DNA from 4 places in the Maridesulfovibrio salinus genome. Region 2 is predicted to be linked to each of the others. Evidence: predicted binding sites of a transcription regulator. Region 2 holds the regulator's gene; each other region holds the start of a gene.
The links. Region 2 encodes sigma-54, which starts transcription at its own class of promoters, with help from an activator protein. Its sites were predicted from a motif close to CTGGCACGGNNNNTGCTT; they were not measured.
Positions count from the first base shown of each region.

Region 1 (4,152 bases), 1.7 Mb from region 2:
TGCAGTGGCAATTGTTCTGGAGGCCGCTCCTTTTCTGCTGCTCGGGTCTCTTCTTGGGGCCGCTTTTGAGGTTTATATGAGCAGGGATAATATTGAAAAGTATGTCCCGAAATCTGTTCCGGCGCGTATTCTCTGCGGTATAACAGCCGGGGCTTTGTTGCCGACCTGTGAATGCGGTGTGGTCCCAATTGTAAGGCGCATGATGGGAAAGGGAGTCCCCGCTTCAGTTGCCATACCATATATGTTGGCGGCTCCGGTCGTAAATCCGGTGGTGTTGGTTTCCACCTATGTGGCCTTTCGGGGGGATTGGGCCATGCTTGGGTGGCGGGTCCTTTTCGTGGCTGTTCCTGCTTCAGTGCTGGGGTTGATGTTTCAGCGGGTCGTAGCGCATGATCTGCTGAAAGGGCTGGTTCCCATAGGAGGGTTTGCAGATTCTGGTTGCTCCTGCGGTTGTGAGAGTGTTTCCGGTTCCGGCTTGTCCACTCTTTTATCCCATGCAGGGAGTGAGTTTCTGGAAATGTCAAAGTTTCTGATTCTTGGGGCCTGTGCCGCTGCATTGTTCAAAACTTTTGTTCCCGCAGATGTCGTCACTTCTTTTTCGGGGGAATTGCTCCCTTCTATTATATTAATGATGGGACTGGCTGTTGTTCTTTGTGTCTGTTCTGAGGCCGATGCCTTTGTGGCTGCTTCTTTTTCTATGTTTCCAAAGGTGTCGCTGGTCTCATTTATTGCCCTTGGGCCCATGCTTGATATTAAGCTGGCCGTGATGTTTCTGGCTGTCTTCAAGGGGCGGGTCGCTATGTGGATTATTCTTGTTCCGTTGCTCACGGTTTTTGCCATGTCTGTTGTTTTAGGGGGGCTGGGGCTGATATGAGTATGATTTATTGCCTTTTTGATGCTTTGGCTCTCGTGTTTCTTGGTGGATTCATGGTCTGGCTTCCGCTTTCTGGTCCTTATTGGCATTATCTGAATCCCAGATTTGAATTATTGACGGCCTTCAGTGGGGCAGTTCTGCTGCTTCTTGGGGGTGTCCGGTTGTTCGCGCATAGCCATGGGCACGGGGTGTCCAGAAGCTTTATTGCATTGTGCTTTACGGGGCTATGTCTGTGGTCGGTGTCCGGTAATTCTGTGGTGGATATGGAGGAGGATCTTTCTTTCTCTGATGTTTCAAGGAGTTCCCGTGTCGAGGAAGTGGTTGCCCGTGAGAGTTTCGATGGAAAAGAGTATCTCCGAATGAATGTGGCAGAGGCTTTTTCTATATTACAGTCAGGTAGAGGGCAGATTGCAAAGGATGTGGTTCTGCGGGGAATGTTGCTTGAAGGAAAAGGTCCGGATGGCAGTTTTTACGTGGTTTTATCCCGCGTCGCCATTGTCTGCTGCCTTGCTGATGCTGTCGGAGCCGGTATTGTGCTGGAGGGTAATCTGCCGGTGCCGGAAGGGCAATGGGTCAAAGTTTACGGCAGGCTTGTTGAGTCTGCTTCCGGCAATCCTTCATTTGAATTGCCCGGGGTTGTGGCTGCTGTTGTTCCACCTGATTATCTGCTTGCAGTGGATCATATCGAGAAATGTGGTGTTCCCTCAGTTCCTTTTATTTTTGAGTTTCGGGATGCCGAGCCCTTCGCCTATTAAGGTTGCATGCTCTTTTGAGTTGTCAAACCGGAGGGAAGCTTGGTTCTCACTTTTAGTTAAGAGGGTGTTCCGGAATAGAGAGTAGAGTGTCTTCCTTGTCTTCTTGTTTCACGCTTAGCCTTGTTCTTGGGTTTTCGGCTTCTCTGTTGCCTTGTTTGGCGTGCAGGTCTGTTGGTGTGAACTTGTTTGTTCGTTGACTTCTTAAGATAATAAAATTCTGTTTTTAGGATATAATGAAGGACGCAGCACTAAATTTAGTGCTGCATTTTTTATTTAAATGTTTATTTGTCTCATTTATGCGCTTTGTATTTATATGAAAATTTCAAATATGTATTTTAGGTATATTTTTACCTTGTTTTGGGTTAGGTATTGACCGTTTTTGGCACAAACTGTGCTTAGTAGGTATTGAATATTCATTTTTGAAGGACAAAATTTGCAAATTTGCAAAAAAGAACTGGTTTAGAATTGCAGTTGGCGACAAAATTGTAAAAAAGATAATCAACGGGGGTTGATATAAAATGAATGCGGCGGATACTTCTTTCATTCTTGTTTGTGCGGCTCTGGTCATGTTCATGACTCCGGGGCTGGCCCTTTTCTATGCCGGCATGGTGCGCAGCAAAAACGTGCTTGCCACTATCATGCAGAGCTTTATCATGCTCGGACTGGTCTCAATCGTCTGGGCTGTAATCGGTTACACTCTTGCTTTTGGTACCGACATCGGCGGTCTCATCGGTGGAATGGACTTTTTCGCACTCAACGGTGTGGGGATGGATACTGCCGGAAGTCCTGCTGATAACCTGCCCCATCTTCTTTTCATGATTTTCCAGTGCATGTTTGCAGTAATTACTCCGGCACTTATCACCGGAGCTTTTGCCGAGCGGATGAAATTCGGCGCACTTTTGATTTTTTCCACCCTCTGGGTGATTTTTGTATACTCCCCCATGTGCCACTGGGTCTGGGGTGGCGGTTGGATGGGAAGTGACGGAGCCCTCGACTTTGCCGGTGGTGCTGTTGTTCACATGAGTTCTGCTTCAGCCGCTCTTGCCGCCTGTCTGGTTATGGGTAAGCGTAAAGGATATGGTAAAGAACCTTTTATCCCGCATAACCTGCCCATGACTCTGCTTGGTGCCGGTATCCTCTGGTTCGGCTGGTTCGGTTTCAATGCCGGTAGCGCCCTTGCTGCTGACGGTCTTGCTGCCAACGCTTTTGTTACTACCCACATGGCTGCCGCTTCTGCTGTTCTGGGCTGGCTGCTTGTTGAAACAATCCATGGCGGCAAACCTACAACTCTCGGCGCTGCTTCCGGTGCTGTGGCCGGTCTGGTTGCCATCACCCCTGCTGCGGGTTTTGTAACTCCCATGGCTGCAATTGTTATCGGTTTCGGCGGTGGAGCAATATGCTATGGTGGCGTGCTGCTTAAATCCAAACTGAACTATGATGACTCCCTTGACGTTGTCGGCATCCACGGTATCGGCGGAACTTTCGGTGCGATCGCAACCGGTGTTTTTGCCAGCATCGGTGCTGAGGGACTGCTTTATGGTAACCCCGGACAGCTCTGGATTCAGATTGAGTCCTGTATTGCCACCTGGGCATACTGCTTTGCGGTAAGCTGGATACTGTTCAAACTTATTGACAAGTTTTATGGACTCAGACCTTCTGAAGAGGATGAAGTCGCCGGTCTTGACGTTTCCGAACACAGTGAAGCCGGGTATCAGATCTAAGTTGTCCCGGCGGGCACTGGATTTGATTCAAGCCTGCTGGAACTGCTGACTGGTCATGTTTTTCCTCCGGTGGTAGAAAGGTTGGGCCTCTCTGCACTCCTGGATAGAATAAAATTTAAAGAATGAGGTTTATATCTGATGAGAAAGATTGAAATAATAATCAGACCTTTCAAGGTTGACGATGTGAAGGAAGCCATTGCTTCGCTGGGCTTAAAGGGAATGACAGTGACCGATGTCAAAGGATTCGGTCGTCAGGGCGGACATAAGGAAGTTTACCGCGGTGCAGAGTATCAGGTGGATTTTCTGGCCAAAACCAAGGTTGAAATCGTTGTTGATGCAGAGCGTGTTCCTGAAGTCATTGAGGCTGTCAGCGCTGCTGCAAAGACCGGTAAGGTCGGTGACGGTAAGATCTTTGTCATTCCCGTAGAAGAAGTAGTGCGCATTCGTACCGGTGAAACCGGTCCTGAAGCGATCTAGATTCAGCGTTTATACCTGTTAATTCAAACTGATGAAGCTTTTCGTTTCACGTAAGGGAGCATCCGGTGCGCTGGATGCTCCTGCAAGATCATAAAAGCGGAAAGCAAATCATATTCAAAGCATGAATCAGGACACAGCCCCCGAAACCTCTCTAAGAGGTTCAATAGATAACCTGCTTGCCGGACGGGAAATCCTTCTTGCGGCATGCTCCAGGAGCATGCCGCGGGATTTCCCGCAGCAGATGTCCGCACTGGTGGACACCTATTTCCGGGAACGGGTGGCCGAGGCCGTAGATAACAGGATCATCTCAGTTGACGAGAAGCTT
Region 1 is NZ_AP042461.1:906,901-911,052, forward strand. Features, by position in the region: gene ACZ5PW_RS04005 (permease) at 1-874, shown strand, start outside; gene ACZ5PW_RS04010 (TIGR03943 family putative permease subunit) at 871-1,629, shown strand; gene ACZ5PW_RS04015 (ammonium transporter) at 2,148-3,350, shown strand; gene ACZ5PW_RS04020 (P-II family nitrogen regulator) at 3,489-3,827, shown strand; gene ACZ5PW_RS04025 ([protein-PII] uridylyltransferase family protein) at 3,949-4,152, shown strand, end outside.
Region 1: a site for sigma-54 is predicted at 2,009-2,026, ahead of ACZ5PW_RS04015 (ammonium transporter). Genes of this name have one in related genera too.

Region 2 (4,152 bases):
GGCGGACCGTATCAAGTGCTTCCTTTTCCTTTTCAAGAGCCTGCTCAAGACCGAAATCTCTGGACTCAAGGGGGTGCAGACGACGAGTTGTAGCGTACCTGCGCACCAGTTCCGGCAGACGCGCTTCGAGAAAAAGAATGCTTGGACAAAAGCCTCTTTTGGTCAGCTCTTCACGCGTGGCTTCCCAGTCACTGCTAAATTCCAACTGACGCAGATCCATCCCGAGAACCAATCCCCGATACATATTGTCACGGGTGCAGAAAAGGTCCACAAGGCGCGGGAGCATTCCCGCGGGAAGCCCGTCAACACAGAAAAAACGTAAATCTTCAAAAACCTTGAGAACAGTTGATTTACCGGCTCCTGAAAGACCGGTCACAACTATGACCGGAAATGAATCGACATCGCACTTCACGTCCTGCTCCTTTCGCGTCTACTTCCGGCATGCGGAGAAAAAGACTTTTATCCGCTTAAAAAATCCCCGCGCCGCATTTTTAACATGAAAACCCCGGCCGACATGACAACAGTAACATAAACAAAATTAGCAATGACCAGAGTTCATTGCTAATTCATAAGACTTTATTTTTTCAAGGAAAAAATCTAAATCCCGAGAAGCCTGTGCAGCTCCTCTTCATCCCCGGTTTCAATAAAGGCCTGCCTGTAGGCAGAATCCTTCAACTGACGGGAGATCTGGGCCAGAATCTTTAGATGGGCTCCGGCCCCTTTTTCAGGAGCCAGAACCATAAAGAATATCCTACACGGTTGCAGATCAAGGGACTCGAAATCAATACCTTCGCCGGATCTTCCGACGACCACGACTATTTTCTCAAGTCCTTCAAGTTTGCCATGGGGGATGGCTATGCCATCCCCTATACCGGTTGTTCCAAGTTTTTCTCGATCATTAAGGACCTTTAAAGCCTTTTCTGCATCCACTTCAATACCTGCGGCATTGAGAGTGGAAACCATTTCCTTCAGAACTCCGCTCTTGTCAGAGCTTTCCAATTCGTAGATTACAAGGTCCTTTGCCAGATTATCACTTATATTCATCAGTTAGTATCCCGGGTCAATCAAACCGAAGTCGCCGTTATTGCGACGGTAAATTACGTTTATAGCTTCATTGTCCGCATTGCGGAATACGAGGAATTCATGGTCCATGGTCTGGAGCTGTTCTGCAGCTTCATCAATACTCATGGGCTTGGGAACAAAAGAATCGGATTCGACAATCACGGGTTCCCTGTATACTTCCTCTTCAGCATAGCTGATTACATCCATGCGGGCGGAAGAGACTTCCTTGCGTCTATGACTCCGCATCTTTTCACGAGCGCGGCGAAGCTGGGCTTCGAGCTTGTCCAGAACCATGTCCACAGTGGAGTACATGTCTTCTGATACTTCATAAGCACTGATGTGCAGATGATCGGAGGTTAAGATAACCTCAGCCACATGCCTGAACTTGTCCACCGAGAGGTTAACCTGCATTTCGGTGTTTTCAGGGTTGGTAACATACTTAACTAGCTTGGAGAAACGGCTGTTTGCATATTCCTTCAGATGTTCGGATGCGTCGAAGTTCTTAAAAGTGAATGCTACGTTCATAGAGCCTCCTTCGTAATAGGTGAATATGCTTTTTTTCTCCGGACCTGCCTGGCTAGAAAACCTTTTTCCTTTTAGAGGAGGAAGGTATCCCCATTGCAGTCCTGTACTTGGCTACAGTTCTTCTCGCGATGTTGACCTCAAGACTGGCCTTGAGCATTTCGGCGATCTTCTCATCGCTGAGCGGTTTCTTGGTATCCTCCTCACCGACCAGCTTTTTGATCATCGCCTTGACCGACTCCGAGCCAACCTGAGACCCGTCATCAAGTCCGAGAGCACTGTTAAAGAAAAATTTTAATTCAAAGATCCCGTGCGGTGTAGACACATACTTGTTTGTGGTGATTCTGCTCACCGTGGATTCATGCATTTCAATGTCTTCCGCCACTTCTTTCAGGATAAGGGGCTTAAGCTTGGTGACACCATGGGCGAAAAACTCTCTCTGAAAGCGTACAATGGATTCAAGAACCTTATATAATGTACGCTGCCTCTGATAGAGGCTTTTCATCAGCCATTGTGCCGAGCGCATCTTGTCCTGAAAATATTCCTTGTCTTCCCCCTTGGTCGAAGCCAGAGTTTCAACATAAAAAGCGTTCATCTGCAGTTTGGGCAACCCGTCTTCGTTCAGAACAATAACAAAATCACCGTCATATTCATAAACATAAGCATCCGGACTGATATAGAAAGAGTCTCCGCCTGAAAAACTTGCTCCGGGCAATGGATCAAGAGTTGTCATCAAATCAAGATAACTCTTTAAATCCTCCATACTGAGTTTGAATTTTCTTGCCAGAGGCTTGTATCGCCTTTTCTCAAGATCATCCAGATGATCACGTACCAGTGAAACAAGAATGGGGTCATCATCAAGCTTAAGTGCTTCAAGCTGCAGCATCAAACATTCCTGAGGAGTTCTTGCCGCCACCCCAACCGGGTCAAACTTCTGGATTTTATCCAGAACCTTTTCCACTTCTTCGATTTCAGCGTAGCATGTTTCAGCCACTTCTTCCAACTCAATCCTTAAAAAACCACCGGAGCTCAGATTTCCGATGATACACTCTCCAATCTCAACCTCTTTTTCAGAAAGATCTGAGAGACAAAGCTGCCAGTGCAGATGCCCTTCAAGCGAAGTGGACTTGGTGAGTCTCGCCTCAAAGGACATTCCATCCTCAAGAGATTCGCTTTCACGCGAGGCAGACTGTTTGGAAGTGCTGGAAAATTCACCTAAATAATTTTCCCATTCAGCGTCCTTGGAGATCTGGACCTCTTCCGCAGTTGCGGTTCCGGCGTCAGAGTCCGGTGAATCCGTTCTTTCCTGAGGGTCCATTTCCTCAAGTATAGGATTCTCCATAAGCTCCTGATGTACGGAATCTACAAGTTCCAGCCTGGAAAGCTGCAACAACTTGATAGCCTGCTGCAACTGGGGAGTCATTACCAGTTGCTGAGTAAGCTTTAATTGTTGTCTAAGTTCCAACCCCATAAAAGTCTGCCACCTTCGTAATCATAAATATATTCAAACAGGATTACATTCAAAATCAGATTAAAAAATACAACCGGAAAAATTATCTTCAAATTTCTTCCGAGCTTGATTCAACTATGCCACACTACTCTGCAGCTTGCAACAGCTAACCTCTGATTTGATTGAAATAACAAGATTTTTTAGCCATTAACATTGCTTATGAAAAAAGTGTACCAATGTTCTGATCAAGTGTAAATCCGCAATGCGTATATTAATGAAAACTTAAGCCGGAGAGGTAATATCAGGCGTTGAATTCCAGTGATTCTTTTTTTAGGGGAAGGAGTATCACAAAACGAGCTCCACCGTCTGGTGCTGGCTCAACGCTGAAGCTGCCGCCGTGATTCTGGGTGATTATGAAATATGAAACTGAAAGCCCCAGTCCGGTCCCTATACCGGAAGGCTTGGTGGTAAAAAAAGGTTCAAAGATTCTTCTGCGTATTTCAGGCTTTATTCCCGGACCATTATCCTCTACTTCAATAAGAGCATTGTCCCCCCTCCTTCTAGTTCGTACACGAAGTTCCGGATGTGCACCTGAATGCCCATGCTCTCTTATTGCCTGGGCTGAATTTTTGAAAAGGTTGAAAAGAACCTGCTCTATTTCTGTTCTTGAGCACACGACACCGGGTAGCCCTTTATCATAATCGCGCACAATTCTGATATGAAGGAAGTCGTATTTCTTTTTAAGATCGTAATCTTTGGCTGCCAGGCTCAACGATGCTTCAAGAAGATCAGTAAGATTCACCTCTTCAATCTTATCCTTACCTGGCCTGCTGAAATCAAGCATATTAGAGACAATACCCGCGGCTCTGGCTCCGGACTCCTTTATACCTTTAACAATACTTCCTATTTTACGTAATTCATAATAACTGCGGAGGCTCTCCATAGAACACCCCGCCTTTTCACAGGCAACATGATTGGCTTTAATGTCCGGCAGAAACTTTCTTTCAAGGTTTTGAGCTCCCTGCAATATCCCACCGATAGGATTGTTGATCTCATGAGCCATCCCCGCTGCGAGACCGCCTACCGAAATCATTTTCTCAGTCTGGACCATGGTTTCT
Region 2 is NZ_AP042461.1:2,562,868-2,567,019, reverse strand. Features, by position in the region: gene rapZ (RNase adapter RapZ) at 1-412, opposite strand, end outside; gene ACZ5PW_RS11700 (PTS sugar transporter subunit IIA) at 598-1,044, opposite strand; gene hpf (ribosome hibernation-promoting factor, HPF/YfiA family) at 1,048-1,587, opposite strand; gene rpoN (RNA polymerase factor sigma-54) at 1,640-3,055, opposite strand; gene ACZ5PW_RS11685 (sensor histidine kinase) at 3,336-4,152, opposite strand, start outside.

Region 3 (4,152 bases), 1.9 Mb from region 2:
GTGGACATCGTCACCGATGAGCCCCACCGGGCAGGTCGAGAATATGCAGATTCCCTTGGGGTGAAAGAGGTCGTAGGCTTCCTGAATGGCCGCCTCAAGTTTCTTTTCACCGCCGAAGATGATGTCCTGATCCTGCATGTCGGTAGAGAAGCAGTAGGTCATGTAGTTTTCGCCATCGGGACCGGCATCGGTCTGGTTACGACGGGTCAGCCAGGAGTAGAAGCCACAGCCGATGGGGCCGTGAGTGATGTTCACGATGTCGCGGGTGGGGCCCATGATAACCCCTTTACAACCTGCGTAGGTGCAGCCGCGCATGGTGATGATACCGGGGATGGTTCTTACGTTTGCAACGATTTCCGGAGGAGCTTCACTCTCGTTTGCTTCGTTGATCATTATCTGTTTGGCGCGCTTGCGGGCTACTTTAGGCGGGTACTTCTTGAGAAGTTCGTCTTTGACGTCCGCCGGGTCCCACTGCACCACTTTAGTCTTGGTACTCATTCTGAAATCTCCTTCTGGTGCTAGGATATGGACTTAGCGCCGGTCTCACCGGTTCTGACTCTTACTGCGTCACCCATTGAGTTGACGAAAATTTTTCCGTCTCCGGGCTTTCCGGTCTGGTTAACTTTTATGATTGCGCTGACGACCGTTTCAACAGATTCGTCCGGGACAACAACGGTGACTATTCTTTTGGGGTAGAGCTTACCTTTTTCCCCGAGTACTGCTGCGGCTTCCTCGTATCCGGATTCCGCGCCTTCAAGCACGGTGGAGTTAACGAATCCTTTTCCCCTGCCCTGGGCCTCGTGGGCGAAGAAGGCATCTATGCCCGCTTCCGTGAGGGCCTGTTTGGTGCGGTTAACCATGTTCATCCGCACGACTGCGATTACTTCTTTCATTTAGGCCTCCGCTACCGGGGCTGCTTCGTTTACGCCGGAACTGATGGTGAAAACGTCTTCCACATCGCTTACGAAGATTTTACCGTCACCGAATGCTCCTTTCACGCCGGAACGGGCTGCATCCATAATAGTATTGATGACAAAATCCTTGTCGTCGGCAGGGACAACGCTCATGAGCATGGTCTTGGGAATCTCATCGTAGGTGACTTCGCCGATTTTGATACCGCGCTGTTTACCGCGTCCTGCCACTGAATATTTGGTTACAGCGGGGAAGCCGTTGTCCATGAGTGCGGCAAGGACATCGTCCGCCTTTTCCGGTCTTACAATTGCTCTCACCATGATCATCATTTTGTCTCTCCTTGTGTGCTGTTGAAATTGATGCGCTGTGCGCTTATTGAAATTGAATTTTCGGATATTTGTCTAAGCTTCCAGAAGGCCGTAATCGAGAAGGAGCTGTTCCAGTTCTTCAATTTCGAGAGGGGTAGGAACAACAAACATTTCATTTTTGTCGATTGCGTCTGCGAGACCTTTGTACACATCGGCCTGCGGAACTTCGTCGTTCCACTCGATTACGGTTTTACGGTTGATTTCAGCACGCTGAACGTCGTTGTCGCGGGGGACAAAATAGATCATCTGGGTTCCGAGTTTGCGGGCCAGTTCTTCGATCATCTCTTTTTCGTTATCAACATTACGGGAGTTGCAGATGAGTCCGCCGAGGCGTACGCCGCCGGACTGGGCGTATTTCATGATACCTTTGCAGATGTTGTTGGCCGCATACATGGCCATCATTTCACCGGAGCAGACGATGTAGATTTCTTCCGCTTTACCGTCACGGATGGGCATTGCAAAACCACCGCAGACAACGTCACCGAGTACGTCATAGAAAACATAGTCAAGGTTTTCGGACTCCTCGTATGCGCCGAGGTTCTCAAGCATGTTGATTGAAGTGATGATTCCGCGACCTGCACAGCCTACACCCGGTTCAGGGCCGCCGGATTCAACACACCAGGAGTCACCGAAACCGGGTTTACGGATATCCTCAAGTTCAACATCCTCGCCTTCTTCGCGGAGGGTATCGAGAACAGATTTCTGAGCCAGTCCGCCGAGAAGCAGACGAGTTGAGTCAGCCTTAGGGTCACAGCCGACGACCATCACCTTTCTGTCCATGGTTGCCAGACCAGCTACTGTGTTCTGTGTGGTTGTGGATTTTCCGATTCCGCCTTTTCCGTAGATTGCTACCTTTCTCATAATTTCCTCCATGGGGTTGGTTTTGTTGTCGTTGATGCTGTTTCCCATAAGGCAATGAGCGTGCCAAAGTGTATTTTTGATTTTAAGGTTCTGAAATATTGAATTTAATTTCAAATTTAGGAGTTGTGGATCTGGATACCAAAAATGTAGGTAGCTACGAAATTCAAAGACAAAAATGTAGTAAGATACATTTATGTAGTTATCTCCAGGAGCATTGAAGGGAGAAATTTATATATAAATTAAGGTAGATGTGAGTGGTGAAAGTTTTGGCATCAATTGTGCTCAAAGGATTCTGTAATAATGTTTAATCCTATGGAGGATACAATGCTGATAGAAACTACCCTGCGTGAAGGCGCACAGCTTTTCGGAGCATATTTTAATCTTGAGAACCGCAAGCATATCGCATCCGGTCTTATCGCCCTTGGCGTTGAAGAAATTGAGCTGGGGTGGGTAGGACAGGAAGGTCTTCTGGAATTTGCGCAGCATTTGAGCTCTGTTAAAAAAGATACTTACCTGAGTGTCTGGTCTCCCTGCAGAGAGAAAGACATTCTTGCTGCCGCGGAGTTGCCTGTTGACCGGATCAATATAGGTGTCCCGGTTTCAGATCTGCATATTGAAAAAAGACTGGAAATGGATCGCCAGTCCATTTTGCGTAAACTTGCTGCGGCAGTGAAGACAGCCCGTGAAGCCGGGTTTAAATATATTTCAGTTGGCCTTGAGGATATTTCCAGAGCAGACGAGGATTTTTCCCTGAGCATGGCCCTGCATGCTGAAGTCTGCGGGGTTTCGCGGATACGGCTGGCGGACTCGCTTGGACAACTCACTCCTCTGGCCATGGAAAAGCTGGTCACCAGATTCAGATCAAAACTTAATATAGATATAGCTGTGCACTGCCATGATGATTTCGGAATGGCCACAGCCAATGCAGTAACTGCACTTGAGTCCGGTGCAGACTACGTGGATTCATCCGTTCTTGGTATCGGCGAGCGTTCGGGAATTGCTTCTACTGAAGAATTGGCTGCCCATCTGGCCTTAAGAGGAGGGAAAGACGGGTATTCTACAGAAGTGCTGAAAGAAATCTGCATGTATGTTTCTTCCGCGGCAAAAGTCCCGGTATCAAGAACCAAGGCTGTGGTCGGGACAGATATTTTTGCCTGCGAGTCCGGCCTGCATGCCCATGCCTTGAGCAAGTCGCCCGAACTGTTTGAGCCTTATGCTCCTGAATCGGTTGGGACCCTGCGTAAACTGGCTGTTGGAGGAAAGAGCGGGCGAGCAGCTGTAAGAACTTTTCTTGACGAGTGTGGAGTAGACAGCACTTCCACTGACCTTGCAGGCATCACCGAAGCCGTGCGTCAGCTTTCATGTCGGCTGAGCAGACCGCTCACCCGAAATGAATTGCTTAAGATCAGTTGCGGGGAGGTATTGTCATGAGTTTGATTAAACGGGCTTTGTTTATATTTTTCTGGATCACCATGATGGTCCGCCCTGTATATTCCGATGGTCTACGACAAAGTTGCGGACAGCATGATTTGTCGAATCGTTTGGCCCTCGCGGACAGTGCCTGCTCAAAAGGCCCTGAAGCAGGATTTACATCGGAACCAGTTATCCGAGGTGGAATAGAATATGTTTTATACAGAAATTACGGAATTGTGGATGACCCTTAGCTCCGGAATTTTTCCTGGCCTTACTATTTTAGCTGTTGCTCTTCTCCCAATATTATTGATTCTGAAAAGTAACTTGAAGGAAATTTTTTTCAGTAGGGCCGATGATAAAAAAGTAGATCATGAAATTGAAATAATAAGGAAAGAAGGCCCGATTTCCTTGGAACTGAGGAGAGTTGTCAATGAACTTATGCATAACTGATTTAAGAGATATACCGGTATACGGGAAAGTTGAATATTATGTTAGCGGCAATGTCCGTTCCTGCGCCCCCGCAGGAAGATGTCTACTGGATACTGAAGCGGGACAGCTTGTCCCACAGTTTTCAACTGATGACCTGCGCCGAAAGACT
Region 3 is NZ_AP042461.1:67,801-71,952, reverse strand. Features, by position in the region: gene nifD (nitrogenase molybdenum-iron protein alpha chain) at 1-498, opposite strand, end outside; gene ACZ5PW_RS00305 (P-II family nitrogen regulator) at 519-893, opposite strand; gene ACZ5PW_RS00300 (P-II family nitrogen regulator) at 894-1,241, opposite strand; gene nifH (nitrogenase iron protein) at 1,314-2,141, opposite strand; gene ACZ5PW_RS00290 (LeuA family protein) at 2,466-3,572, shown strand; gene ACZ5PW_RS00285 (hypothetical protein) at 3,569-3,805, shown strand; gene ACZ5PW_RS00280 (hypothetical protein) at 3,795-4,004, shown strand; gene ACZ5PW_RS00275 (hypothetical protein) at 3,985-4,152, shown strand, end outside.
Region 3: a site for sigma-54 is predicted at 2,408-2,425, ahead of ACZ5PW_RS00290 (LeuA family protein). Genes of this name have one in related genera too.

Region 4 (4,152 bases), 1.7 Mb from region 2:
GCGCATGCGCCGCGCTCCTTCCACAAGCTGAATATCAAGACCTCTGGCAATTGAGCGGGCTGAAAGCAGCATATGCTCAAACACTGTCTGGTGCATCTGGCGAAGGTTGTGCCAGGTAAGGTAAAGACTTCCGGCCCCGAGTAATATCAGGGCCAGAAGTGCAAGAGCAAGAGGCAGTTTATGTGATTTCTGTGAACTTAGTTCCATTTATGCGTAAGGTAGAGTTTATTATGGATTGAGCAGGGCGCCCACTTCACGGGGGGAGCTTAATCCAAGAGTTGCCGCAATTTCACGGATGGTCGTGGACTTGTCAACCACGGCTCCTTTTTTCCGGAGTATGCCCAGCGCGGTATTAACGTCCAGATTATTGTTCAGGCAATATTTTTCAAGTGACATTCTGCCGATTCCGGCTCCGTTACTTATCCCGGATTGATGGTCGTTTTCTGCCGATTCTGCTTTGGTTGGTCTGCTGCCGATTGTCTGCGGTTGATCCTTGAGAATTATTTCATGCAGTTCCTTAGGTGTGATTCCTGCTTTGGCCGCAATTGATTTTATGGACTGCTTTCCCGATTCGATTTCCAGTCCGGCTTTTTTAATCGAAGCAACTGCCTTGTCCACGTCAAGCCCGGTCCGTTTACAAAAAATATCAAGCGGGCTCAGTTCAGCATGTCCATAAGGGGGGACACCGTATTTCTGTTCACCTTTGTCTTTGAGATAAGTGGCGAAATCCAGAACCTGCTGCATGGGAGGAAGTCCGGCAATGGTTCCGAAGGCGACAAACAGGGTTATGATAAGGCTTATGAAAAATGCGGGAGATGTGAAATTAGCAGCACCGGATTTCTTTTTGAGATACGCAAGTATCGGCTTCCAGTTCAGCCAGATGTGAAGAATTGAAAAGGTTATAAATAATACACCTGTACAGATGTGTATGTCTCCCCACTGTTCTTTGCTTAACCCCATAAAGGTCCAGTCTGCCCAGTAGGCAACCCTTCCCTGAGGTACGAAGTAGAGAACAATACTGGTCAGGGTCAGCATTATTATGGAAAAAAAACTGGTTAGGGAAGTGATTTTTCTGAACATGGTCAACTCCTTGGGGTATGATGGTAATGCGTTTTATATACCCTGAATTGTGCTCGCTGGGAAAGGGTTATTAATAAAAAAGGGGGACCGGTTAAGCCCCCCTTTTTCCCGTTTTCTGTAATTAGGTGTAGATGAACGTTATTTGTTAAGGCTCAGGATCCAAGGCCCGGGCAGTTGCTTCCGCCACCGGGACATTCTCCCTGACGGTAATTACCGCAACCTCTGTTGCCCTTACCAAATCCCTGTCCCATGGATGGAAAGGTGATTCCGGTTTCCTTTTCTATTTCGTCAGCCATTTTTTTGTGCTCTGTGAAAACCTTGTCCCTGATTTGGGAGAGTTCCTGAACCAGAGCGTGGATGGTATCCTTGTCGGCCTTGCCGGATTCTACCAGAGCATTGAGTTCTGTCCTTTTGGCCCATTGCTGACTTTTGAGAGACTGAAAAACGTCTTCATATTTTTTTAGAATTGTCTGCACCTGTTGTTGTTTTTCAGGTGTCAGTTGATTGTAGGCTTCCCAGTTACCGCCATGATAGCCGGATTGTTGGTAGCCGTTTCGTGCTATGGCAACGGAAGCCACTGCCAGAATCAGCACGATAATCATCGGGACCAGAGCTTTTTTATTCATATGATCTCCTGATGCTGTTAAAAGTTGTTGCCCTCTCGATTTCTTACATAGCATCTGGCGTGCCATATTTTTAAGTTCATCTATTTCAGTGTGTTGTGTCGCTGAATCTGGCAGCCCTAAAGACTCTTGTGCAATATGTTGCGCATGTTTTTGCACATAGAGGGACTGCTCACTCTGGAGTGTGCAAAGAAGCTGCACAGGCTCTTTTGGGGAGGGGGAATGAGAGGTAAACAATAAATAGGGAAAGTTGTTCACTCATAGTCAATGTATGCCAATGCATGCCAATGTTGGTAGAACGTGAAAAAGCCGGGAGGTCTCCGAGACCTTCCGGCTTTTTCCAGGGTATTTTCTGTTACGCAGGGAGAATGATGCTATATATGTGAAGAAGGTTAGGAGTTAAAGCCCCAGCAGCCGCCGCGACGATCATCGCGATGGTGTCTGCCGAAACCCATTCTGCCATTATCCATATCGAATCCGCCGCAGCCGAACACGGGCATGGCAATACCTGTGGCCTGCTCAATCTCGTCGGATACCTGATTGCGAAGGGTGAATTGTTTATCCTTAAGCTCTGTCATCTCATTTACAAGTGAGGTGATGTCCTTTTTTTCAGCTTTGCCGGATTCAACAAGTGCCTGAAGCTCTGTCCGTTTAGCCCACATCTGATTCTGGATAGACCTGATCTGCTTGTCGTGTTTCTGGAAGATGGCTATTACTTCCTGCTGTTTCTCAGGAGTAAGCTGTCCGAAGAGGCCTGCCTGTCCATTGTTGTGATATTCTCTATGAGAACCGCCATGATACCCGCCTCGGGCCATAGCCGTTCCTGCAAGTGAGACAACCATAATGACCATTACCGGAATCAGTATTTTCTTTTTCATTTGCATCTCCTTATGGGGGTTTGCTCTATCGCTCTGTTACCTCTCACATAAGCATCAGCTGTGCCATTTTCATTAATCGATAGATATCAATGGTTTTGCAAAACATCCTGAAATGGTTGGTTAAAAAAGAAATGCAACATACTGCGCCAGCATGCACAAGTTGTGCATGTATGGTCTTTATAATGCACTTACGTAACTTTATATTCAGATTATCCGGCCATCTTCCAGACTGATAGTGCAGCTGGCCATTTTTGCATGCAATGGGTCGTGAGTTACCATGACAATGGTGAGCCCATCGTCATTCAATCCTTTGAGAATCTGCATGACTTCATTCCCGGTCGCTTTGTCCAGACTGCCGCAGGGTTCATCAGCAAACAGGACCGATGGAGACTTGACCAGTGCCCGTGCAATCGCAACCCGCTGCTGTTCTCCGCCGGATAATTGTCCGGGCAGCCGGTTTGCAAGATCTCCTATCCCTACCCTTTCAAGGCATTTCAGACCGTGTTCTTTCATCTTCTCACTTACCGGTCTGACTTTATTGAGGAAAGGCAGTAATACGTTCTCATGGGCATTCAGATAGGGGAGAAGGTGGTGTGACTGAAAGATTATGGAGAATTCATTACTGCGCAGGCTGTCGGTTTTTGTGTTGTTTAATTCGGTAATGTCTTCGTCTTTGAAGAAAACCTTCCCTTTCTTGGGTTTTAAGAGGCTGGACAGGACGCTGAGGAGTGTTGATTTTCCGGAACCGGATCTCCCGACAACAGCAGTAAAGCTGTTTTCGGGAATATCGATGGAAACATCTTCAAGTACTGTGACTGTATTTTCTTCGTTACCGTAATAATGAGTGATTGATTGTGTCTGGAGCATAACGGACCTCACAATGAAACCAGGGTTCTTGAAGGGTCAACGCGGGTGGCCCGCAGGGATGGGACAATTGCGGAAAGAACAGACAGTCCAGCAACAGCGATAAAGGTGACACCGAATGCAGCCGGGTCGAAGTTGATATTGGCTTCCCCGAGATCAAGTGCCTTGAGTATTTCACCACTGGCGAGGAACCCGCCCGTGTAACCGGCAATTCCCGCCATGGTGCCTATGAATAGAGCTTCAAGGCAGAATATTGAAAAGACAGATCCGGTGGAAAAGCCCAGCGATCGCATCAATCCTATCTCGGTTCTGCGTTCGTTTACTGCCGAAAAGATGGACAGACTGATCATGAAACAGGCTGTCAGCAGGATTACACCACTGACCGACCATGCCATACGGTTCACAAAGCCGATTGCTGACATTCGTTGTTTAACTACATGCTGCAAGGCCTTGACTTCAGTGTCCGGCACGGCCTTTACAATCTGCTGGACAATTTCATCAATGGGGCATCCGGCGCAAAGTGCGGCAACTTCAATGAAGTGGACCGCACCGGGTCTTCCCACGCTGTTACGCAGGACATCAATGTCCATGAAAACGACATTGTCGTCTTCAGTCCCCGTGGCATCCAGAATCCCGGCTACTTTCAAAGTGTTCCCCTCGATTTCAATCATGTCTCCGGGGACCATGCCAAGCTCGGCTGCCGCTCT
Region 4 is NZ_AP042461.1:4,274,057-4,278,208, reverse strand. Features, by position in the region: gene ACZ5PW_RS19540 (two-component system sensor histidine kinase NtrB) at 1-207, opposite strand, end outside; gene ACZ5PW_RS19535 (DUF4405 domain-containing protein) at 229-1,080, opposite strand; gene ACZ5PW_RS19530 (Spy/CpxP family protein refolding chaperone) at 1,233-1,706, opposite strand; gene ACZ5PW_RS19525 (Spy/CpxP family protein refolding chaperone) at 2,096-2,581, opposite strand; gene ACZ5PW_RS19520 (ABC transporter ATP-binding protein) at 2,786-3,448, opposite strand; gene ACZ5PW_RS19515 (ABC transporter permease) at 3,457-4,152, opposite strand, start outside.
Region 4: a site for sigma-54 is predicted at 1,755-1,772, ahead of ACZ5PW_RS19530 (Spy/CpxP family protein refolding chaperone). Genes of this name have one in related genera too.